DNA from 3 places in the Pseudomonas coleopterorum genome. Region 1 is predicted to be linked to each of the others. Evidence: predicted binding sites of a transcription regulator. Region 1 holds the regulator's gene; each other region holds the start of a gene.
What was found. The regulator FliA, encoded in region 1, starts transcription of late flagellar genes. The targets are predictions, from matches to a motif close to CTAAAGTTTNNNNNNNNNNNGCCGNTAA.

Region 1 (7,730 bases):
CATCGGGACGGCTTTCCAGCTCGACCAGTTGTTCGGACAGTTGCTCGAGAATTTCGCCGGCCTCTACCAGGAAATCCTGAAGGATTTCTTCGTCGGCGCCGAAGCTCATGTGGATGCTCCCTGGAATACGTGATTAACGGTCAACACAGTCAGACGCAGGCGGTGGCCTAGAAGCCCAGACTGGACAGCAGATCGTCGACATCGTCCTGACCGGATACGACGTCTTCACGTTTATCGGCATGAATCTGCGGACCTTCACCCTTGGCAGGATGTTTTTCTTGATCTTTTTCGGCACGAAGCTTTTCGTGGTCGTGCTGGATGCCGGCGAAGCGGTCCACCTGGCTGGCCATCAGGACCAGTTTGAGCAGGTTGCTTTCCACTTCGGTGACCAACGCGGTAACGCGCTTGATGACCTGGCCGGTGAGGTCCTGGTAATCCTGTGCCAGCACGATGTCGTTGAGGTGGCTGGCCACTTCACGATTGCCCTGCTCGCTGCGGGTCAGGAATCCGTCCACCCGGCGGGCCAGTTCGCGGAACTCGTCGGCGGCCACTTCGCGGCGCATGAAGCGCTGCCAGTCGGCGCTCAAGGCGCTGGCCTCGGTGCTCAGCGTATTGAGCACAGGCGTGCTCTGCTCGACCAGGTCCATCGTCCGGTTGGCTGCGCTCTCGGTCAGGCGCACCACGTACGACAGGCGTTCGGTCGCGTCGGTGATCTGCGACACCTCTTCGGCCTGGGGAATGGTCGGATCGATCTGGAAACTGACGATGGCGCTGTGCAGCTCGCGGGTCAGCTTGCCGACTTCCTGATACAAACCGCGATCGCGGGTCTGATTCAGTTCGTGGATCAATTGCACCGCTTCACCGAAACGGCCTTTCTCAAGGCTGTCGACCAGCTCGACGGCGTGTTTCTTCAGGGTCGACTCGAAGTCCCCCAACGTGCTTTGTTTGTGGTCCATTGCGCCCCCATTGCAGACTTCAGCTATTGACGCGCTCGAAAATCTTTTCGATTTTTTCTTTCAGCACTTGCGCAGTGAAAGGCTTGACCACATACCCGTTGACCCCGGCCTGGGCGGCTTCGATGATCTGCTCGCGCTTGGCCTCGGCGGTCACCATGAGCACCGGCAGGTGCTTGAGGCGGTCGTCGGCGCGCACCTGGCGCAGCAGATCGATGCCCGACATGCCCGGCATGTTCCAGTCGGTGACGAGGAAATCGAAGTTGCCGCTGTGCAACATCGGCAAGGCGGTGTTGCCATCGTCGGCCTCGGCGGTGTTGGTGAAGCCCAGGTCACGCAGCAGATTCTTGATGATGCGCCGCATCGTCGAAAAATCGTCGACGATGAGGATTTTCATGTTCTTGTCCAATTAGACCTCCAGCAGTCTTGAACACGCCCAGCCTCTGAGCGTGCATAACAATCGAATTCGCCTGAGCCACTTGCCGCTGCAGATCGCTTACACGCGCTACGCCAACGGGCCTCTTCGCGGGCAGAGCCCGCTCCCACATAGGTCGAGACTGTGGGAGCGGGCTCTGCCCGCGAAAAAGCCCGCACCGATCTCGCCGTTCCTTCAGCGTGCCCGCCACTCTCCCAAGCGCCCGCGCAGTCGCGCGGCGCACTGGCTGTGCAACTGGCTGACGCGCGATTCGCTGACACCCAGTACCTCGCCGATTTCCTTGAGGTTCAACTCTTCGTCGTAATACAGCGACAACACCAGCTTCTCGCGTTCGGGCAGGTTGGCGATGGCCTCGGCCAGCGCACCCTGGAAGCGCTCGTCCTCCAGATCCCGCGAGGGCTCCAGCGAACCGCTGGCGCCGTCTTCGTGCAGCCCCTCGTGTTCGCCGTCCTGCAGCAGGTCGTCGAAACTGAACAGGCGGCTGCCCAAGGTATCGTTCAGGATCCCGTAGTAATCATCCAGACTCAGATTGAGTTCGGCCGCAATCTCGTGATCTTTAGCGTCGCGACCGGTTTTTGACTCGATTCGGCGAATGGCATCACTGACCATGCGGGTATTGCGGTGCACCGAACGCGGTGCCCAGTCACCCTTGCGCACCTCGTCGAGCATCGCGCCGCGAATACGAATGCCGGCATAGGTCTCGAAACTGGCCCCTTTGCTCGAGTCGTACTTGGTCGAAACCTCCAGCAGGCCGATCATGCCGGCCTGGATCAGGTCTTCCACCTGCACGCTTGCCGGCAGTCGCGCCAGCAGGTGATAGGCAATGCGCTTGACCAGCGGCGCGTATTGCTCGATCAGCTGATGCTGCTGCGAGTCGCGCGACGCCTTGCTGTACATACGGTATCCGCTGGCGCTCATGATACGGGCCCTGCACTGGTTTGCTGCACCAGGCGTTCGACGAAGAACTCCAGGTGGCCGCGGGGATTGGCCGGCAATGGCCAGGTGTCTACCTTCTGCGCGATGGCCTTGAAGGCCAGCGAGCATTTGGAGCGGGGAAACGCCTCGTAGACGGCGCGCTGCTTCTGCACGGCCTTGCGCACCGACTCGTCGTACGGCACGGCGCCGACGTACTGCAGGGCCACGTCGAGGAAGCGGTCGGTCACCTTGGTCAGCTTGGCGAACAGGTTGCGGCCTTCCTGAGGGCTCTGCGCCATGTTGGCCAGGACCCGGAAGCGATTCATGCCGTAGTCGCGGTTGAGCAGCTTGATCAGGGCGTAGGCATCGGTGATCGAAGTCGGCTCGTCGCACACCACCAGCAGCACTTCCTGGGCCGCGCGTACGAAACTCACCACGGAGTCGCCGATACCGGCAGCGGTGTCGATGATCAATACGTCGAGGTTGTCGCCCACGTCGCTGAAGGCCTGGATCAGGCCTGCATGCTGGGCCGGGGTCAGGTGCACCATACTCTGGGTGCCGGAGGCCGCCGGCACCACGCGAATGCCGCCAGGGCCCTGCAACATCACGTCACGCAGTTCGCAGCGACCTTCGATCACGTCGGCCAGGGTGCGCTTGGGGGTCAGGCCCAGCAATACGTCGACGTTGGCCAGGCCAAGGTCGGCGTCCAGCAACATGACCCGGCGGCCGAGCTCGGCCAACGCCAGGGACAAGTTCACTGACACATTTGTCTTGCCGACGCCGCCTTTGCCGCCGGTCACCGCGATCACCTGTACGGGATGCATGCTGCCCATGTTCGTTCTTTACCTTGTCTAGACCGAGGCCACACCAGTGGCTGCCAGTTCGATTGCTCGAGTAATTCCTGGCAACCCTACGATGCAGGAAGATTGTGCTTGCCTAACGTTCTTCACCTCAGCCAACTCGCTTGTCGGGGCTGTGGTAGAGACCTGCGAACATATCGGCCATGGCCTCTTCGCTGGGCTCTTCTTGCATCTGCACGCTCACCGCGCGGCTGACCAGCTGGTGCCGCCGCGGCAGATGCAAGTCGTCGGGAATGCGCGGCCCATCGGTGAGATAGGCAATCGGCAGTTCCTGACTGATGGCCAGGCTCAGCACTTCGCCGAGACAGGCCGTTTCATCGAGTTTGGTCAGGATGCACCCGGCCAGACCGCAACGTTTGTAGCTATGGTAGGCCGCGGTCAGCACCTGCTTCTGGCTGGTGGTCGCCAGCACCAGGTAGTTGCGGGCGTTGATCCCACGTCCGGCCAGGCTTTCGAGCTGCATGCGCAGGGCCGGATCGCTGGCCTGCAGGCCGGCGGTGTCGATCAAGACCACGCGCTTGCGCAGCAGCGGCTCCAGGGCCTGTACCAATGACTGGCCCGGATCCACCTGAGTCACCGAAACGTTGAGAATGCGGCCCAGGGTCTTGAGCTGTTCCTGAGCACCGATACGAAAACTGTCCATGCTCACCAGAGCCACGCTCTGCGAGCCGTATTTGAGCACATAGCGCGCCGCCAGCTTGGCCAGGGTGGTGGTCTTGCCCATGCCGGCCGGGCCGACCATGGCGATCACGCCACCTTCTTCGAGCGGTTCGACGTCCGGCGTGCGAATCATACGCGCCAAGTGCGCCAGCAGCATCCGCCAGGCCTGCCGTGGCTCGTGAATTTCACTGGTCAGGCTGAGCAGTTCGCGAGCGATCGGGCCAGACAGGCCGATGCGCTGCAAGCGCCGCCAGAGATTGGCCTGGGCCGGCTTGCTGCCCTGCAGCTGCGTCCAGGCCAGGGAGCCGAGCTGCACTTCGAGCAACTGGCGCAGACCGTTGAGTTCCGAACGCATGGAATCGAACACGCGCTGGTCGACCGCAGGCTGAGGCGCCGGTGCGGGCTGGGTACGTGCTGGCTCTTCGCGACGCGGCTCCACCAACGGCTCGGCGGCGGTCAACGGCAGGCCGGCGACCAATTGACGATTGGTGGCGGCGTCGGTTGCGCCACGGGTGCTCAGTTCGGCCTGGGCGGAGACGATGCGCGACTGGGTCTTGCGCAGCTCTTCTTCCAATTCCAGGTTCGGCACGCGCGGGGCCAGGGCCGACAGCTTGTAGTCCAGGGCAGCGGTCAGCTCGACGCCGCCGGCAATGCGACGGTTGCCGATGATGGCAGCGTCGGCACCCAGCTCATCGCGGACCAATTTCATGGCCTGACGCATGTCGGCGGCGAAAAATCGCTTCACTTGCATAACCCACTACCTCAGCCGTTGGGCCCTACTGTCGCTACGATGGTGACTTGCTTGTTATCAGGGATTTCCTGATAGGCCAGTACGTGAAGGTTGGGGATCGCCAGGCGACCGAAGCGTGACAGCATCGCGCGGACCGGACCGGCCACCAGCAGTATCACCGGTTGGCCCTGCATCTCCTGCCGCTGCGCCGCATCGATCAGGGATCGTTGCAGCTTTTCCGCCATGCTCGGTTCCAGCAAAACGCCTTCTTCCTGACCCTGACCAGCCTTCTGCAGACTATTTAGCAATATCTGTTCCAACCTTGGCTCCAAGGTGATAACTGGCAGCTCCGGCTCAACGCCTACAATGCTTTGCACGATGGCACGGGACAAACCGACCCGTACGGCCTGGACCAGCGCGGCGGTATCTTGACTCCGATGACCGTTGTTGGCGATCGCTTCGGCGATGCTGCGAATGTCGCGCACAGGCACCTGTTCGGCCAACAGCGCCTGCAACACCTTGAGCAGCGAGGACAGCGAAAGGATGCCTGGAACCAGCTCTTCAGCCAGCTTGGGCGAGCCTTTTGCCAGAACTTGCAGCAGTTGTTGCACTTCTTCGTGACCGATCAGCTCATGCGCGTGTTTCTGCAGAATCTGATTCAAATGCGTGGCCACTACCGTACTGGCATCGACCACGGTGTAGCCGAGGGATTGCGCCTGGCTGCGCAGGTTGACGTCGATCCACACCGCGTCCAGACCGAACGCCGGATCCTTGGCGGTGATGCCGTTGAGCGAGCCGAACACTTGACCCGGGTTGATCGCCAGTTCGCGATCCGGATAGATCTCGGCTTCGGCCAGGATCACACCCATCAGCGTCAAACGATAGGCGCTGGGAGCAAGGTCAAGGTTGTCGCGGATATGAACCGTCGGCATCAGGAAACCGAGGTCCTGGGACAGCTTCTTGCGCACACCCTTGATCCGCGCCAGCAGCTGGCCACCCTGGTTGCGGTCCACCAGGGGAATCAGGCGATAGCCGACTTCCAGGCCGATCATGTCGATGGGCGTCACGTCGTCCCAGCCCAGCTCCTTGGTTTCCTGGGTGCGCGTCGGCGATGGCAACAGTTCCTGTTGGCGCTGAACTTCGGCCAGGGCCTGGACCTTGACGTCGTTCTGCTTCTTCCACAACAGGTAGGCGGCGCCACCGGCGATGGCACCCAGGGTGATGAAGGCCAGGTGCGGCATGCCGGGCACCATGCCCATGATGGCCATCAGCGCGCCGGAAACGGCCAGCGCCTTGGGGGAGGCGAACATCTGCCGCTGGATCTGCTTGCCCATTTCCTCGGAGCCCGAGGCACGGGTGACCATGATCGCGGCTGCGGTGGAGAGCAGCAGCGAGGGCAACTGCGCCACCAGGCCATCACCGATGGTCAACAGGGCATACACCTTGCCCGCTTCGGCGAACGGCATGTTGTGTTGCAGCATACCGACCAGCATGCCGCCGATCAGGTTGATGAAGAGGATGAGCAAACCGGCGATGGCGTCGCCGCGGACGAATTTGCTGGCACCGTCCATCGAGCCGTAGAACTCGGCTTCGGCCGCCACTTCGCCGCGACGAGCCTTGGCCTGGTTCTGATCGATCAGGCCGGCGTTGAGGTCGGCGTCGATGGCCATCTGTTTGCCGGGCATGGCGTCCAGGGTGAAACGCGCGCTCACTTCCGAGATACGCCCGGCACCCTTGGTAACCACCACGAAGTTGATGATCATGAGGATGGCGAACACTACGATACCGACGATGTAGTTACCGCCGATCACCACCTCACCGAAGGCCTGGACCACCTTGCCCGCAGCGGCGTGGCCTTCCTGGCCGTGAAGCATGATCACCCGCGTCGACGCGACGTTGAGCGCGAGGCGCAGCAGCGTGGCCACCAGCAGGATGGTCGGGAACACGGCGAAATCCAGCGGCCGCAAGGCGTACACACACACCAGCAGGACGACGATGGACAAGGCGATGTTGAAGGTGAAGAACACGTCCAGCAGCAGTGCCGGGATCGGCAGCATCATCATCGCCAGCATCACCAGCAACAGCAGCGGCACCCCCAGGTTGCCGCGGCCAAGGCCGACGATGTTGCTGCGAGCGGTGTTGATTAATTGAGAGCGATCCACCGGCATTCCCCACTTCCCCAAGCGAACTTTTGACGCGCCAGGCGTCCTGTCAGGGGGCAGTGCAAGAAGGGGTCCAACTTTTGTCGGAGGGGATTAAAGATTCTCGCCCTATGGTCGAGTGCTGGGTGTCAGGCGATTCGGCGGTGCGCCCTTCGCGGGCAGAGCCCGCTCCCACAGGGTTGGCACTTGTGGGAGCGGGCTCTGCCCGCGAAGGCCGGGGCGCGGTCTAACTGTCTCGCTGCAGATCCGGCGGAATCGGCAGGTCCTTCAACGGGTCGGGCCGCTTGCCTCGCCCCGCCTGGTATTGGCGGATCTGGTAGACATAAGCCAGCACCTGCGCCACCGCCAGGTACAGCCCGGCCGGGATCTGCTGCTCAATGTCCGTGGAATAGAAGATCGAGCGTGCCAGGGCCGGCGATTCGAGCACCTGGATGCGGTGCTCGTTGCCAATCTCGCGAATCTTCAAGGCAATGAAGTCCGAGCCCTTGGCCAGCAGCACCGGCGCATTGCCCTTCTCCGGATCGTACTTGAGCGCCACGGCGTAGTGGGTCGGGTTGGTGATGATCACGTCCGCCTCGGGAATGGCCGTCATCATCCGCCGCTGGGACATTTCGCGCTGCAACTGACGCACTCGCCCTTTCACCTCGGGACGGCCTTCGGCGTCCTTGTGCTCGTCCTTGACCTCCTGCTTGGTCATCATCAGCTTCTGCTTGCTGCTGTACAGCTGGAACGGCACGTCCACGGCGGCGATCAGCGCCAGCCCGCAGGACATCCACAAGGCGCTCCAGCCGACCAGTTGCACGCTGTGGATGATCGCCATTTCCAGCGGTTCGTTGGCAATGGCCAGCAGGTCGGCGCGGTCCTTGGCCAGGACAGCAATGGCAACAATGAGGATGATGGCAAACTTGGCCAGTGCCTTCAGCAACTCGGTCAGCGCATGCATGGAAAACATGCGCTTGAGGCCCGCGGCCGGGTTCATGCGGCTGAACTTGGGCGCCATGGAGCTGGCAGCGA
Region 2 (7,730 bases), 280 kb from region 1:
GTCGAGGGTTTCCAGAAACGCGCGACGTGCCTTGAGCTTGGTCTTGGCGTGAGCTTTCATGTTCAGCTTCTGCAACCGCTGCGCGGCGGCCAGCGCAGCTGACTGCAACTGCTCGGGCGCGACGATCTGATCGAGAAAACCGGCCTGCAACGCGCCGGCCGGGTCGAACATTTCCGCGCCGATCACCGAGCGCTCGAAGGCCGCACGTCCCAGGCGATCCCGCGCCAGCTCGATGCCGGCATGGTGCATGGTCATGCCGATCTGCACCTCGTTCAGACCAATATGGAAAGGCCCCTCGACACCGATCCGGTAATCGGCCGACAGCAGCAGGAACGCACCCTTGGCCACCGCGTGCCCCGGGCAGGCGACGATGACCGGAAACGGATGGCTCAACAGCCGGCGGGCGAGGGTAGAGCCCTGGGTGACCAGGCTGATCGCATTCTGCGGGCTCGAGGTCATGACCTTGAGGTCGTAGCCGGCCGAGAGAATACCGGCCTGCCCTGTGATGATCACCACCGCACGCGCCTGCACGGCCTGGTCCAGAGCGTCGTTCAACGCCGCAATGACCTCGGGCGAGATGGCATTCACCTTGCCGTTGTTCAGGGTCAAGGTGGCAATGCCGTCCTCGAATCGGTAATCGACCAGCTCGTTCATGCGCTATTCCTTATCATGTTGTGGCGCCGACGTTACCCAGCCTTGTCGGCCGGGTAAAGCGCCGTGACTGACTGACCAGTCACGCCAGCACCTGCGAAGAAATCCAAGGCTTTGCTTAAGCGCATGAAAATCTTGCAAAAAAGCTTTGCCATCGCGAGCGCTTTCGACTACATTAGCGCGCCTCGACAGACCGAACAGGTTTGCAGGGAAACGGTGAAGTGTCCGAGTGGCTGAAGGAGCACGCCTGGAAAGTGTGTATACAGGAAACTGTATCAAGGGTTCGAATCCCTTCTTCACCGCCATATTCGATACGTCAGAAACCCCCGGAGCGCTTAGCGTTTCGGGGGTTTTTGGTTTCCAGGGAAATGATTCAGGTTATTCCCATGGCGAAGAATGCAGACCCAGGACCGCTACGACTGCGGCCCCGTTCAACGCACGAATCATCACTGCGGTTTGCGAAACCTCAAGGTCATTCGATCGCTTTCGCCAATCGCCTGGTATTTGTCGACGTCGCCTGACATGAGCAACGGCGGGAGGGACCATATCCCCTTGGGATGATCCTTCGTGTCCCTGTGATTGGCATTGATCTCACTCGTGGCTTCGAGAACGAAACCGGCGCGCTCTGCTAGCTCGATCACGTACGCTTGCGTCACATAACCCGTGGTGCGCATGCTGTGCATGTCAGCATGTTCCGGCGCCCTGTGTTCCTCGACGCCCAGGACGCCTCCGGGTTTGACCGCCTTGAAGAACGCGGCGAAGTACTCATGCTCCTGGCCCGCCATTATCCAGTTGTGCACGTTGCGAAAGGTCATCGCCAAGTCAGCCTTCCCGGCGGGCGCCACACTGATCTCCCTTGGCGGGTTGATATGCCGAACGATGACCTTGCCGAAGGTTTCAGGCTCGTTGACCAGCCGATCCTCGAACATCTCCAGAATGACGGGCATGTACGACTCGACGCCATCGGGTGAGAAATGCGCCGCATACAGGCGGCCATTCTCGGCCAGATAGGGCGCCAGAATCTCTGTGTACCAACCTTTGCCCGGGAGTATTTCCAGCACAGTCATGTCCGGTTGCAGACCGAAAAACTCCAGCGTTTCAAGCGGATGGCGTGCGGCATTGCGTGCGATGTTGTCTGGGCTTCGGTGGCTACCAATGACCAGCGACTCAAGCGTAGTACACGGCATAGAACGTACTTCCATTTGATTTAGTTGTTTGACAGAACTAATCCTAGTAGCATCAAAGGACTAAATCAATCAGGGTTCTTCCGGTGAAGTTGAAATCCTTCGAGCAATTCAATTGCTCCCTGGCGCAAACCCTGTCGGTGATCGGCGAGCACTGGACGCTTCTGATCATCAGGGATGCGTTCTTCGGTCTTACCCGTTTCGATCAGTTTCACAAGAGCCTGGGCATCTCGCGAAATGTACTGACCCTGAGATTGAAGAAGCTGGTCGATGAGGGCGTTCTTCAGAGATCAGAGGGTCCGGGCCACCCGGAATACCGGCTTTCAGAGAAGGGAGCAGAGCTGCAGCCGATCCTCGTTGCCATGACGCAATGGGGCGAGCAGCACATGCCACACGCCGATGGTGAGCGAATTGTTTTCACCGATTCCCAGAACGGCAGACGTATCAGGCCCGTGTCGATCTGCGCGGACGACGGCCGCGTGCTCGGTCCCGGCGACTTGCGAGCCCAGTTCGGGCCTGGGGTAGGGAGTGGCGAGTCTGTACCCCGTCGACCCGTGACTCCGGCAGCCGTCTCGGGCGGCTTGATCGGCAGCGACAGTTCGGAGCATTGAGCACCCCCATTTCACTTCCATGCAAAAAGGAGCTACCCATGAGCAATTCGAACAAGCCATTGGCCTTGGTGACCGGGGTCGGCCCTGGCACAGGAGCGGCAATTGCCCGACGCTTCGCCGAATCGGGTTATCGCGTGGCCATGCTGGCGAGAAATGCGGAAAGACTGGCGCAGTTGGAACGCGAGATCCCACATTCCATCGCGGTCCCCTGCGACGTGACCCATCACGAGGACCTGGCGAGTGCGATCCAGCGGATCGGAAATCCCGATGTGGTGATCCATAACGCCGTAGGCGGGGCTTTCGGCACATTCACCGAGGTCGATGCAGACGTCTTGCAGCGCAACTTCGAGATCAACACCATGGCGCTCTTTCACCTGGCACGACTGACGACACCGGCCATGATCGAAGCAGGTCGGGGTGCTCTGATCGTTACCGGCAATACCTCTGCGCTGCGTGGCAAAGCAGCCTTCGCAGGTTTTGCGCCCACCAAGGCAGCCCAACGCATTCTGGCCGAGTCCTTGGCCCGCGACCTGGGGCCCAAGGGTATCCATGTTGCCTACCTGATCATCGATGCCGTAATCGATGTGCCTTGGCAGCGCGAACTGCGTCCCGAAGCCCCGGATGATTTCTTTATCTCCCCGGCGTCGATCGCCGGCGAAGTCCATCACTTGGCTCATCAACCAAAGGATGCGTGGTCGTTCATAGCAGAGGTACGCCCCTTCCACGAGCCCTGGTAACCACTGCTTCCCTACTAGCTCGCCTTGGATGCCACGACACTGGGCATTTGTGCCCGTGTCACCAGTGCGATACCGGCGCACACGAGCACCAAGGCGGCCAGGTTCTTCCATTCGAAAATGCTCTCGCCCAGAAACAGTGCCGAGAGCGCGGCGCCGAACACCGGCACCAGAAACGCGAACACGCTGACCCTGCCAACCGGATTGTATTTGAGCAGCAGGCTCCACAGCGTGAATGCCACCGCCGACAGGAGGGCCAGGTAAACGAGCAAAAGGGTGGAGGCTGGTGTCATGTGACCCAGAGTGCCGCCAGTGGCATAGCCGCCCACGAGCAAAGCCATGCCGCCAATGGCCAGTTGCCAGCCGGTCATCACCATTGCATCCATGCGGTGGGAAACGTATTTGCCATAGATGGACGCGGCCGACAGCACGAACGCAGCGATCACGATGAAGCCCTCACCGTGCAGCGACGGCAAGGCATCGAGCGGACCCGCGCCGGCGTTGACGGTCAATACACCGGCAAAACCGAGCAGGCAGCCCACGCTTTTGCGCGTGGACAGTTTGTCGTTCTGATAGGCGAAGTGCGCCAGCAGCACACTGAAAAAGGTGGTGGTGGCATTCAGAATCGACGCGCGCAGGCCCGTGGTGAAGGCCAGGCCGATGTAGAAGAACACGTATTGCAGGCCCGTTTGCAGGATACCCAGCAGGGCCACCTGGCCAAACGTGTGTCGGCTCAAGCGCAAGACCGGCTTGCCCATGATGGCGGCGAGCAGCAACAGGCACAGGCCGGCCAGCAGAAAACGATAGCCTGCAAAAATGAGCTTGGACGACACGTCGTGCGGAGCAATCTGGAGCATCTCGTAGCCGTTCTTGATCGCCGGGTAAGAGCTGCCCCACAGGGCACAACACAGGGTGGCCAGAAGCAATACGATTTTAGGGTCAGAGAGAAACTGCGATACGTTGCGTGCGGCAGGTGCGTTCATGGGGCGACCCACGATTCGACGACGCAAGAGGTGTTTTCACCGCGCAGAACACGCGGGCCACTGGCGCGGTCGCGTGGAGTATGGAAGGTTTCGGGGCAGGCAGGCAGCGATGAGTCCATCCGGGCGATCTCCATGATCTTATTTTTATGGAGGTGCAGTAATACCCTCTGATAAGACATCGTACAAGTGACTCGGTGAGCCGGAGGCATCGGTGACGACCTCGGCGATGGGGGCCATAGAGTTCCGTCGGCTCGTAATCAATCATTCTTCAGCACAACCCTGACATCGGGGTATTTCTGAAAACTGGCCCTCATGCAGCAGCACTCCGCGCCGATAAAGTCTTACAAGACCAACAATTCCAAACATCGCGGATGCATCCCCTATGCTGCAGACCATTCAAGCTCGCTATACCGCTACCTTCGTCGGCTTCGTGCTGCTGATCGCCGTGCTCACGGCGGTCGGCATCAACTACTTGATCACGCCCAGCCTGACGAGCACCGATGAACGCAAACTGGTCACTGAAGCGGGGGAAATCAGTGCCGTCATCAAGGGTGAACTGGCCCGGGTGCAGGCGCAGCAGCGCGTGATCACCGAAACGGTTCCGCAACTGGACAGCGACAGTATCGACCGCCTGCTACCCAGCATGGTCAACCAGTACGGAGAATCGAAAGTATTCGGCGGTGGCATCTGGCCTCTGCCGAACAAGCGTACCGAGGGCCGGGCCAAGCACAGTACGTTCTATCATCGAGATGCCAGCGGCAAGCTCATCGTCAATACGCACTGGAACTCGCCCGAATCGCAGAATTACTTCGAGCAGTCCTGGTATCTGGGTGGTCTCAAGGCGCCTGCAGGGCAGTGCAATTGGGCGGCCGCCTATCAGGATGACGCCAGCCCCGAGCCGCGCACCAACTGCGCGATGGCCATCACCAAGGAGGGCGCCGCCTATGGCGTGGCGACCGTCGACGTGACCCTGGGTTTCTTCAATGACCTGATCGCCCAGAAAGAACGCGAGATCAACGCCGAGCTGATGATCGTCGAAAGCGACGGCAAGGTCCTGAGCAACCAGCCCGAGATCCCCGGCAACATCGTACTCAAGAACCTTGGCGACCTGGCCGGCCAGTATCCTTTCGCAGCGGCCTTGCAAGGCTTGCTGAAAACCCCGGGTGCCACCCGCTCGACGTTCATGGGCAGCAGTGGCAAGGAGTACACCCTGTTCCTCCTGCCTGTCGAAGGCACGCCATGGAAGATGGCTGTCGCGCAACCTACCCAGATACTGACGGCGCAGAGCAGCCATGTGCTCAAGACCCTGGCGATACTGCAGATCCCGATGGTGGTCATCATGCTGCTGGTGATCGTCTTTGCCCTCAGGCAACTGATGAACCGTTTGGCGGTGCTCAAGACCAATATCGATACGTTGTCGGCGGGTGATGCCGACCTGACCAAGCGCATCGTGATCCGCGCCGAGGATGAAGTGGGCGCGGTGGGCCACTCCATCAACCGCTTCATCGTCTATTTGCAGAAGATGATCACAGAAGTGTCGGACTCCTCTTCGTTGATCGCCGAGGGGATCGAACAACTGCGCGGGCAGTCCCGTGGCACCAACAGCATCCTGACTCGCCACGCCAGCGAAACCGATCAGGCTGTGACCGCCATCACCGAAATGAGCTCGACCGCCGATGACGTCGCCCGTAATGCGGCGCAAACGGCGAGCATGACGCAGGTCGCGAGCGAAAAGGCCCGCCATTCCAAAGTAGTAGTGGAGGATGCGTCCAGCAGTGTTCGCGAACTGATTTCGGAGGTGGAAGAGGCGACCAGCAAGGTCAGGGCGATGGAGCACGATGCCCAGCGGATCAACTCCGTGCTCGGCGTCATCGGCGATATTGCAGGGCAGACCAATCTGCTCGCGCTCAACGCGGCAATCGAAGCGGCACGGGCAGGTGAACAAGGTCGCGGTTTTGCCGTGGTTGCGGATGAAGTCAGGGCGCTTGCAGGGCGTACCCAGACCAGTACCTCGGAGATCAACGAAATGCTCACTCGTCTGCAGCACGGTGTAAGTGCCGCAGTGGTGGCGATGGAGAACACCAAGGAGCGTTGCCAGGCCACGGTCGACAAGACGTCCAGGGTCAACGAAGGCTTGGACGGGATGACCGAGTCGGTGGTGCGCATCAATGACCTGAGCACTCAGATAGCCACGGCGGCTGAAGAGCAAAGTGCCGTCAGCGAAGAGATCAACCGCAACATGGTGGCGGTGCGGCAGATCGTCGATGAATTGGTCGCCGGTGGCGCGCAGAGCGAGAGCAGCACGTCGGCTCTCGCCGCGTCCAACGCCAATCTCATCGCGGTCGTTCGACGCTTCAAGGTGTAAAGGTAGGGCCTGCCTCCGTGGGGGCAGGCCGCATCCTCGAGTATTCAGATCACCGGGCTGGTCGTGTAGGGGCTGCTTGCTTGCATACCGAGCAGCTCGTTGGCCTCGACGCAGTTTCGACCTCGTTTTTTGGCGCGATAAAGCAGCCGATCCGCCTCTTTCAGGGCCGCGGTGTAGGCGTCTTGTTTCGGCGCAGTGATTGCCACCACGCCCAGACTCACCGTGACGTTGCCCAGGGGGCTGGCTGAATGCGCTATGCGGGCATCGAAGATGGACTGCCTGACCTTTTCGGCCACGCTGAGCGCACCGGCGAAATCCGTTTCGGGCAATAGGATCACGAACTCTTCGCCACCATAACGCGCTGCAAGATCGCCCGCTCGCTGCACGGCGGCGCCGATAAGGCTGGCCACCTCTACAAGGCAATCGTCACCCCGGACATGCCCATAGTGGTCGTTGTATTGCTTGAACCAATCGATGTCCAACAGGATGATCCCGAGCGTCGACCGATTGCGGCTGGCCCGTCCCCATTCCTGTTGCACGGCGACGTCGAAGCGGCGCCGATTGGCCAGGTGCGTAAGGCTGTCGGTCTGCGCGATGATCTCCAGTTCGTTCTGGGCACTCTGCAACTCGCTTTCTGCGGTGATCAGCTGCCGGATCTGCTTGTACAACAACAGGCTCAACACGATCAGCGCCAGGCAGATCAGGGCCAGTATCCCCACCGAGCGATAGGCATACGCCCACCAGGGCGCGAAGACGTGGTGAGAAGACACGCCGGCAGCCGCGACCATGGGCAGGCCGGCCACGCGACGGTAGGCATAGATTCTTTCCACGCCATCCACCAGCGATTTGGTTACGGCAATACCGCTGTCGCTCTGGGGAAGGTAGCGCGAGAAAATCTCGCCCTTGGCCAGATTGGTGGTCATCAGCGCGGTCAGGGTCGGGCGTCGAGCCAGCAGATCGCCGTTGTTGAGCGCCAGGAAAATCACGCCCTGATCGTCTACGTCCATTCTCTCGAAGAAGTTCTGGAAATAAGCCACAGGCACCGTGGCCAATACCACGCCGGCAAAACTGCCGTCCGGACCATCGATGCGTCGGCTGATCGGGATGACCATGTCGCCGGTGAGGCGACTTTTCACGATGGAGCCGATTTGAACCGAGCGGTCCTTATGGTCGCGGTGATAGATGAAATAGGGTCGATCACT
Region 3 (7,730 bases), 1.7 Mb from region 1:
AAATCGATTTCGATGCGTTCGCCGCAGTCGATCTGCGCGTTGCCCTGATCCTCAAGGCCGAGGCGGTCGAAGGCGCGGACAAGCTGCTGCGTCTGACCCTGGACATCGGTGATGAACAACGCAACGTCTTCTCCGGGATCAAGAGCGCCTATCCGGACCCGGCTGCCCTTGAGGGTCGACTGACGATGATGATTGCCAACCTAAAGCCTCGCAAGATGCGCTTCGGCATCTCCGAAGGCATGGTCATGGCCGCAGGCCCTGGCGGCGAAGAAATCTACCTGCTCAGCCCCGACAGCGGTGCCAAGCCGGGCCAGCGCATCAAATAGGTTCAGGTTCACACGCCCTGCCGCTTGTCTTCATCGCAAGACAAGCGGCAGGATCGCTGCCCACCTCACCACCTGCTTCCTCCGCAATCCGGCCGCCCATGAACCTGATCGAACGCATCGACGCATTGTTGCCACAGACTCAGTGCGGCAAATGTGGCCATGCTGGCTGCCGGCCCTACGCAGCCGGCATCGTGGCCGGCGAGCCGATCAACCGTTGCCCGCCGGGGGGGGCGGCGACCATCGCCGCCTTGGCGCAGCTACTTGAGGTACCGGTGCTGGCGCCTGACCTGACCCTTGGTACGGCCCCCGCCCAGATCGCCTATATACGCGAAGCCGAATGCATCGGCTGCACCAAGTGCATCCAGGCGTGTCCAGTGGACGCCATTCTCGGCGCCCCGAAGTTGATGCACAGCGTGCTGGTCGACGAATGCACCGGTTGCGACCTGTGCGTCGCGCCCTGCCCTGTCGATTGCATCGAAATGCGTGACGCACCGGCATCGGCGTTCACTTCGTTGGCGAGCGATCCCGCTTGCAGCACGGAACAGCAACGTGTGCGTCTGCACAAGCGCGATCGGGCCCGGCAACGCTACGAGGCCCGCAACCTGCGACTACAGCAGGTCCAGGCGGCACGGCAGGCCGAGCGATCACACAGGCCGCAGCGACCGGCTACCCTCGCGGGGCCGTCGTCCCCGGCCTTGTCGGCGATCGAGCGGATCAAGGCAGCGAAGGCGGCCAAGGCGAGCACTGGCGACGCAGCCCTGAAACAGGCGAAAATCGCCGTGGCCATGAGCCGTGCGCAGTTGGCGAAAACCCAGAAGGCTTTCGTGACACCGCCCACGTTCGAGCAGTACCTCATACTCGACGCCTTGAGCCGCGAACACGAATCCGCCGAACGTCACCTGGCTGCACTTCAATCACACTAGTCTTGCCCGCGAAGGATTTATCTGCCCGATGAACGCCACGAAACGCCAGGAAATCTTCCGCCGGCTTCACGAAGACAACCCGGAGCCCAAGACGGAACTGGCCTACGGCTCACCCTTCGAATTGCTGATCGCGGTCATTCTTTCCGCGCAATCCACCGACGTCGGTGTGAACAAGGCGACTGCGAAGTTGTTTCCCGTCGCACCGACGCCTGAGGCAATGCATGCGCTGGGTGTCGAAGGACTGTCGAGCTACATCAAGACCATCGGTCTCTACAACAGCAAGGCCCGCAACGTGATCGAGACGTGTCGCCTGCTCGTCGAACGGCATGGCGGCGAGGTGCCACAAACCCGCGAGGCCCTCGAAGCGCTTCCAGGGGTCGGCCGCAAGACCGCCAACGTGGTGCTCAATACGGCGTTTCGACAACTAACCATGGCCGTCGACACGCACATATTCCGCGTCAGCAACCGGACCGGAATCGCCCCCGGCAAGAACGTGGTGGAAGTTGAACAGAAACTGATGAAGTTCGTACCTCGGACTTACCTGCTCGACTCGCATCACTGGCTGATCCTGCACGGTCGCTACGTCTGCCAGGCACGCAAGCCCCGCTGCGGCAGTTGTCGCATCGAAGACCTGTGTGAATACAAGCACAAGACAAGCGACGATTGAGGTTGCCTGTAAGAGCCGATCTCTTGATTGAAAAAATCTTTTTTACGCCGTCTTCGAATATCGCTATAAGGTCCGCCATTGGCAGCACATGCCTGGAGCTGACGTCATGAGTAGCGATAAAGAAGCATTGGAAACGGAAGACGACTTCATCACTGCAGACAGTGAAGAAGCCGAGCCTGTCGTTGAACCCGTCAAGAGCAATCTGAGCAAGCGCCGTACGATCGACAACCTGCTCGAGGAAAGGCGTCTGCAACGGCAGTTGGCCGACTACGATTTCGATCTCTAGGGCACACCGCTTGCCTGCAGATCAGGCCAGGCCGTTGCGCTGGGCCAATTCGATCAGATCCACGAGCGACCGGGCATTGAGCTTTTGCAGCAAGCGCGTCTTGTAAGTGCTCACGGTCTTATTGCTGAGAAACATGCCATCGGCGATCTGCTTGTTCGATTTGCCCTTGGCCAACTGCTGCAACACCATCATTTCTCGGCCGGACAGGCGATCTACCATGTCGGCCTCGGAGGCATTGCCCAGGCTCGCTCGCACCGAGTGCAAGGCCTGGTTGGGGAAATAGCTGTAGCCGGAAAGCACCGCCTTGATCGCGCTGAGCAACTCGGTGAGATCCTGCTGCTTGCACACATAACCCGCCGCGCCCGCCTGCATGCAGCGCATGGAAAAATGCCCCGGCGCCTGCGAGGTCAGCACCATCACCTTGAGCTGGGGTTCGCTCACCGTCAGCCGACTGATCACTTCCAGCCCGTCGAGCTTGGGAATCCCGATGTCGAGGATGACGATGTCAGGCGCATGGTCACGGGCCAGTTGCAGCGCATCGACACCGTTGTCGGTCTCGGCCACCACCTCGTAGCCATGGCGCTCCATCAGCAGCCGCACGGCGAGGCGGATGACCGGATGATCGTCCACGATCAGCACTTTATTCATGGGAGGATCCAATTTTTTGCGGTTCGAATTCTAGAGCCCGCACATTACCCCAGAGACCTGTCGTCTTCGACGATTCAGAATCTGGGCAAGCAATAACTAAGACACTTCCTACAATGCTAGGAGAATATTCCTACATACTGAGCTTGTGAAAATTCTTGTACAGTGCCTGACGGCTTCGAGCTCTGCTTATGAAACTAAGGAGCAGGAGCATTGCATAATTGCCCTGCCGCTTCAATTGAGCCGTGCCCTGTAAACCGACCAAGCTGTTGCAGGATAAATACCGCCTTCAAACCCTCGGTATTTGGACGAAAACCGCCAGGCTAGAGCCATCACGATGGGTAGACGCTTTCTCCCTGCTCTGCGTCGTGCGGCTTTGGCGGTTGGGTAACTATGCATCCTACGCAGCCCTGCGGGCCTACTACTATCGGTGGACAAGCAACCATCGGCCGCATGCGGCCCTGCGAGGCATTCGTGGCCCACAAGAAAATCACCCGCCCCAACCCGCTCGGCATCATCGCCCTGTTCACGGCGATGGTCGAGGCATCCGCCTTGGCCAGCCTGCCCTTTCTGGATGAAACCAGCCAGACGATCTATATATGGTTTCTGGTGGGCTTTCCAACGTTTCTGGCCATTCTTTTCTTCGCCACGCTCAACTTCAATCGCCGAGCGCTTTACTCTCCATCGGACTTTGAAAGTTCGGCGTACTTTCTGGAAAGTCTGGATACCGAAGTGGATTTTCATAAACTTAATATCGACAATCGGGTGACGCTGGCGCATAACGACTTGCACATCATCGACACCAGTACTCTGCCAACGCGGGCGCGCATGACCGCCAATCTTGAACGGCTGGCAGCTGCGCTCGAGACGCGCAAACACGCCAGACCTCTGCTGATCGTGCTGGTAGGACATTGTCCCCCGCCACCCTTGTCCAATGCGCTGGCGGCGCGACTGGCCAGGCTCAATTGCCAGGTCGCGGCGTTGCAACCGAACCGGCTGAAGTGGACCGTGCTGTTGGGATAATAAAAAACCCCGGTCGAAACCAGGGTTTTCGAGACACGCCTGGCGGGTGTCGCGACCGCTGCTATGAAAACGGCTGTCAGAACAACGTGCGACCCTTGTTCGCGGCAATCCGCATACGCAAGGCGTTGAGCTTGATGAAGCCCGCCGCGTCGGCCTGGTTATAGGCGCCACCGTCTTCCTCGAAGGTTGCGATGTTGGCATCGAACAGCGAGTCATCGGACTTGCGGCCAGTGACGATCACGTTGCCCTTGTACAGCTTGAGCCGGACCACACCGTTCACGTTGACCTGCGAGGCGTCGATCATCTGTTGCAGCATCACGCGCTCAGGGCTCCACCAGTAGCCGGTGTAGATCAAGCTGGCGTACTTGGGCATCAGCTCGTCCTTGAGGTGCGCCACTTCGCGATCCAGGGTAATGGATTCGATGGCACGGTGGGCGCGCAGCATGATGGTGCCGCCTGGGGTTTCGTAGCAACCCCGGGACTTCATCCCCACATAGCGGTTCTCGACAATGTCCAGCCGGCCGATGCCGTGCTCGCCGCCAATGCGGTTCAAGGTGGCCAGAACGGTGGCAGGTGTCATGTCGACGCCGTCCAGCGCGACGATGTCGCCATTGCGATAGGTCAGCTCCAGATACTGCGGGGTATCCGGGGCGTTCTCCGGCGAGACGGTCCAACGCCACATGTCTTCTTCGTGCTCGGTCCAGGTGTCTTCCAGCACGCCGCCTTCATAGGAGATGTGCAAAAGGTTGGCGTCCATCGAGTACGGCGACTTCTTCTTGCCGTGGCGCTCGATCGGAATGTTGTGCTTCTCGGCGTAATCCATCAGTTTTTCACGCGAGAGCAGGTCCCACTCGCGCCATGGCGCGATAACCTTGACGCCCGGCTTGAGCGCGTAGGCGCCCAGTTCGAACCGCACCTGGTCGTTGCCCTTGCCGGTGGCGCCGTGGGAGATGGCATCTGCACCGGTTTCGTTGGCGATTTCGATCAAGCGCTTGGCGATCAACGGCCGCGCGATGGAAGTGCCCAGCAGGTATTCGCCTTCGTACACGGTGTTGGCACGGAACATCGGGAACACGAAGTCGCGCACGAACTCCTCGCGCAGGTCGTCGATGTAGATTTCCTTGACGCCCATGGCCTGCGCCTTGGCGCGTGCCGGCTCGACCTCTTCGCCCTGGCCGAGATCGGCAGTGAAGGTCACTACTTCACAGTTATAAGTGTCCTGCAGCCACTTGAGGATCACCGAAGTGTCCAGGCCGCCGGAATACGCCAGAACGACCTTGTTTACGTCCGCCATGCCATCACTCCACGGGGTTCTACGGAAAGCCGTCGATTCTACCGCCCAAGGCTACGAATTTACAGGGGCGCGACAGCTTTGGTTGAACAAGCGACAGTCACAATGGCTTCGCTGGCGGCTTGTCGGTGGCCAGAACGGCGGGCGAATCGGCGGCCGGGACAGCGCTTGGCGGCGCCTCCACACGAGACAACTCGATGCTCACGCGACGGTTTCGGGCCCGGTTGGCAGCATTGCTGTTGGCCACCAGCGGATAGCTTTCGCCGTGAAAGCGCAAGGTGATCTGGCTTTCGCTCAGGCCATGGGCCAGCAGGTAGTCCTGAACGGCCAGCGCCCGGCGCCTGGACAGGTCGCGGTTCACCAGGCGGTTGCCGCTGTTGTCCGAATGGCCGTCGAGCTGCACGTGATTGACGCTGGGATCGGCTTTCATGAAGGCCAGCAGCTTGTCCAGACGCGCCTTGGCCGGCGCGTCGAGTTCGAGACCGCGGGGAAAGCCCACTTCGCTCAGGCGAATCTGGTCGTAGTTCATCGGCAACAGCTTCGCCGCACAGGCCTGGTACTCGCCGAAAGCCTGGCCGAAGCGTGCCGACAGCAGGCGGATCTCTACCGGCTGTCCGCCGGACTGGCTGCGTATCAGGGTCATGCGCCCTTCCAGCAGCCCATTCATCAGACCACTGGCCTGGCTTTGGGAGCTGGTCAGCAGGGCTTCGCCATGGCCCAGCCGGACGCTGCCCAGGTTGATGTCGCCGCGGCCCGGCTGCCAGGGTGCTGCAGCAGCCAGAAGAGTCGCAGAGCCTGTGCCCAGCAGACGGCTGGCCGAGTTGAGGCGAAATACCGCCTGCTCACCCGCACGCCGCACGAATTCCGCCGAGCCGAAATTGGCAACCGGCTGGCCCAACCGGCACTCGAACTGATCGCCCGCCACTTTCCACTCGACGTTCTCCAGACGCGTCTGGAAATTCATCGCCAGGGCCGGAAGGCTGGCAAACACACTGAGCAGGGCAAGATAACGCTGGCGCACGACAGGCTCCACGGGTTCGAACGGGGTACTTCCAAGGTATCGGACATGGCCTGCAAAACTTGATAGCGGATGCCGTGGGCGGCGTTTTCCGGTAGCATTCGCGGCGAGTTCGAACCGCCTGGAATCCCCAATGTCCGACCGCCTGACCCTTCTGCGTCCCGACGACTGGCACATACATCTTCGTGATGGTGCCGTGCTGCCGCATACCGTGGCCGATGTATCGCGGACCTTCGCCCGCGCCATCGTCATGCCCAACCTGGTACCGCCGGTGCGCACCGCCGTCGACGCCGATGCCTATCGCCAGCGCATCCTTGCCGCACGCCCCGCAGGCAGCGCCTTCGAACCGCTGATGACCCTGTACCTGACCGACCGCACCAGCGCCGCCGACATCCGTGCCGCCGCCGCTTGCGGATTCGTCAAGGCGGCCAAGATGTACCCGGCCGGGGCCACCACCAATTCCGATTCCGGGGTCACGAGCCTGGACAACATCACCGAGGCGCTCGAAGCGCTCAGCGATGCCGGGATGCCCCTGCTGATCCACGGCGAAGTCACCCGCGGTGACGTCGACGTGTTCGACCGCGAGAAAATCTTCATCGACGAGCACATGCGCCGGTTGGTGGAGCGCTTTCCCACGCTCAAGGTCGTCTTCGAGCACATCACCACCGCCGAGGCCGCCGAGTTCGTCAAGGCGGCTCCGGCCAATGTCGCCGCGACCATCACACCTCAGCACCTGCTGTACAACCGCAATCACATGCTGGTGGGCGGAATTCGGCCGCACTTCTATTGCCTGCCGATCCTCAAGCGCAACACCCATCAGGTCGCCTTGCTAGACGCCGCCACCAGCGGCAGCGGCAAGTTCTTCCTGGGTACCGATTCGGCGCCCCATGCCCAGCATGCGAAAGAAACCGCTTGCGGCTGCGCCGGTTGCTACAGTGCCTACGCTGGCATCGAGCTGTACGCCGAGGCGTTCGAGCAGCGCAATGCCCTGGACAAGCTCGAGGGCTTCGCCAGCCTGCACGGCCCGGACTTCTACGGCCTGCCCCGCAACACCGACACCATTACCCTGGTCCGCGACGAGTGGACCGCCCCAACCAGCCTGCCCTTCGGTGAGCAGGTCGTCATTCCGCTGCGCGCCGGTGAAAAACTGCGCTGGCGCCTGCTGGAGAAAGATGCGTGAGTGAAGACAACTACGACGACGAAGACACGGGCAATGCTGGCACGGGCTCGCGCCATCCCATGGCCGCCCGTTTTCGTGGCTACCTGCCGGTAGTCGTGGACGTGGAGACTGGCGGCTTCAATAGCGCCACCGATGCCCTGCTCGAGATCGCCGCGACGACCATCGGCATGGACGAGAAAGGCTTCGTGTTTCCCGACCACACCTATTTCTTCCGCGTCGAACCGTTCGAAGGGGCCAATATCGAGGCCGCAGCGCTGGAGTTCACCGGTATCAAGCTGGATCACCCCCTGCGCATGGCCGTCAGCGAGGAGACAGCGCTGACCGACATCTTCCGCGGCATCCGCAAGGCGCTCAAAGCCAACGGCTGCAAG

Region 2: a site for FliA is predicted at 4,473-4,500, ahead of BLV18_RS14530 (methyl-accepting chemotaxis protein). Genes of this name have one in related genera too.
Region 3: a site for FliA is predicted at 6,219-6,246, ahead of BLV18_RS05560 (flagellar protein MotY). Genes of this name have one in related genera too.

Annotation. Positions count from the first base shown of each region.
Region 1 is NZ_FNTZ01000001.1:2,981,914-2,989,643, forward strand. Features, by position in the region: gene BLV18_RS13305 (chemotaxis protein CheA) at 1-109, opposite strand, end outside; gene BLV18_RS13310 (protein phosphatase CheZ) at 168-956, opposite strand; gene BLV18_RS13315 (chemotaxis response regulator CheY) at 976-1,350, opposite strand; gene fliA (RNA polymerase sigma factor FliA) at 1,564-2,310, opposite strand; gene fleN (flagellar synthesis regulator FleN) at 2,304-3,137, opposite strand; gene flhF (flagellar biosynthesis GTPase FlhF) at 3,256-4,575, opposite strand; gene flhA (flagellar biosynthesis protein FlhA) at 4,587-6,716, opposite strand; gene flhB (flagellar biosynthesis protein FlhB) at 6,943-7,730, opposite strand, start outside.
Region 2 is NZ_FNTZ01000001.1:3,259,437-3,267,166, reverse strand. Features, by position in the region: gene BLV18_RS14560 (crotonase/enoyl-CoA hydratase family protein) at 1-654, opposite strand, end outside; tRNA gene BLV18_RS14555 (tRNA-Ser) at 867-956, shown strand; gene BLV18_RS14550 (class I SAM-dependent methyltransferase) at 1,098-1,838, opposite strand; gene BLV18_RS14545 (winged helix-turn-helix transcriptional regulator) at 1,922-2,446, shown strand; gene BLV18_RS14540 (SDR family NAD(P)-dependent oxidoreductase) at 2,485-3,183, shown strand; gene BLV18_RS14535 (DMT family transporter) at 3,198-4,163, opposite strand; gene BLV18_RS14530 (methyl-accepting chemotaxis protein) at 4,546-6,528, shown strand; gene BLV18_RS14525 (sensor domain-containing diguanylate cyclase) at 6,573-7,730, opposite strand, start outside.
Region 3 is NZ_FNTZ01000001.1:1,247,207-1,254,936, reverse strand. Features, by position in the region: gene metG (methionine--tRNA ligase) at 1-326, shown strand, start outside; partial or broken gene BLV18_RS05590 (RnfABCDGE type electron transport complex subunit B) at 425-1,243, shown strand; gene nth (endonuclease III) at 1,278-1,916, shown strand; gene BLV18_RS05580 (PA3496 family putative envelope integrity protein) at 2,023-2,202, shown strand; gene BLV18_RS05575 (response regulator transcription factor) at 2,224-2,850, opposite strand; gene BLV18_RS05570 (hypothetical protein) at 3,322-3,870, shown strand; gene BLV18_RS05565 (argininosuccinate synthase) at 3,947-5,164, opposite strand; gene BLV18_RS05560 (flagellar protein MotY) at 5,262-6,182, opposite strand; gene pyrC (dihydroorotase) at 6,313-7,359, shown strand; gene rnt (ribonuclease T) at 7,356-7,730, shown strand, end outside.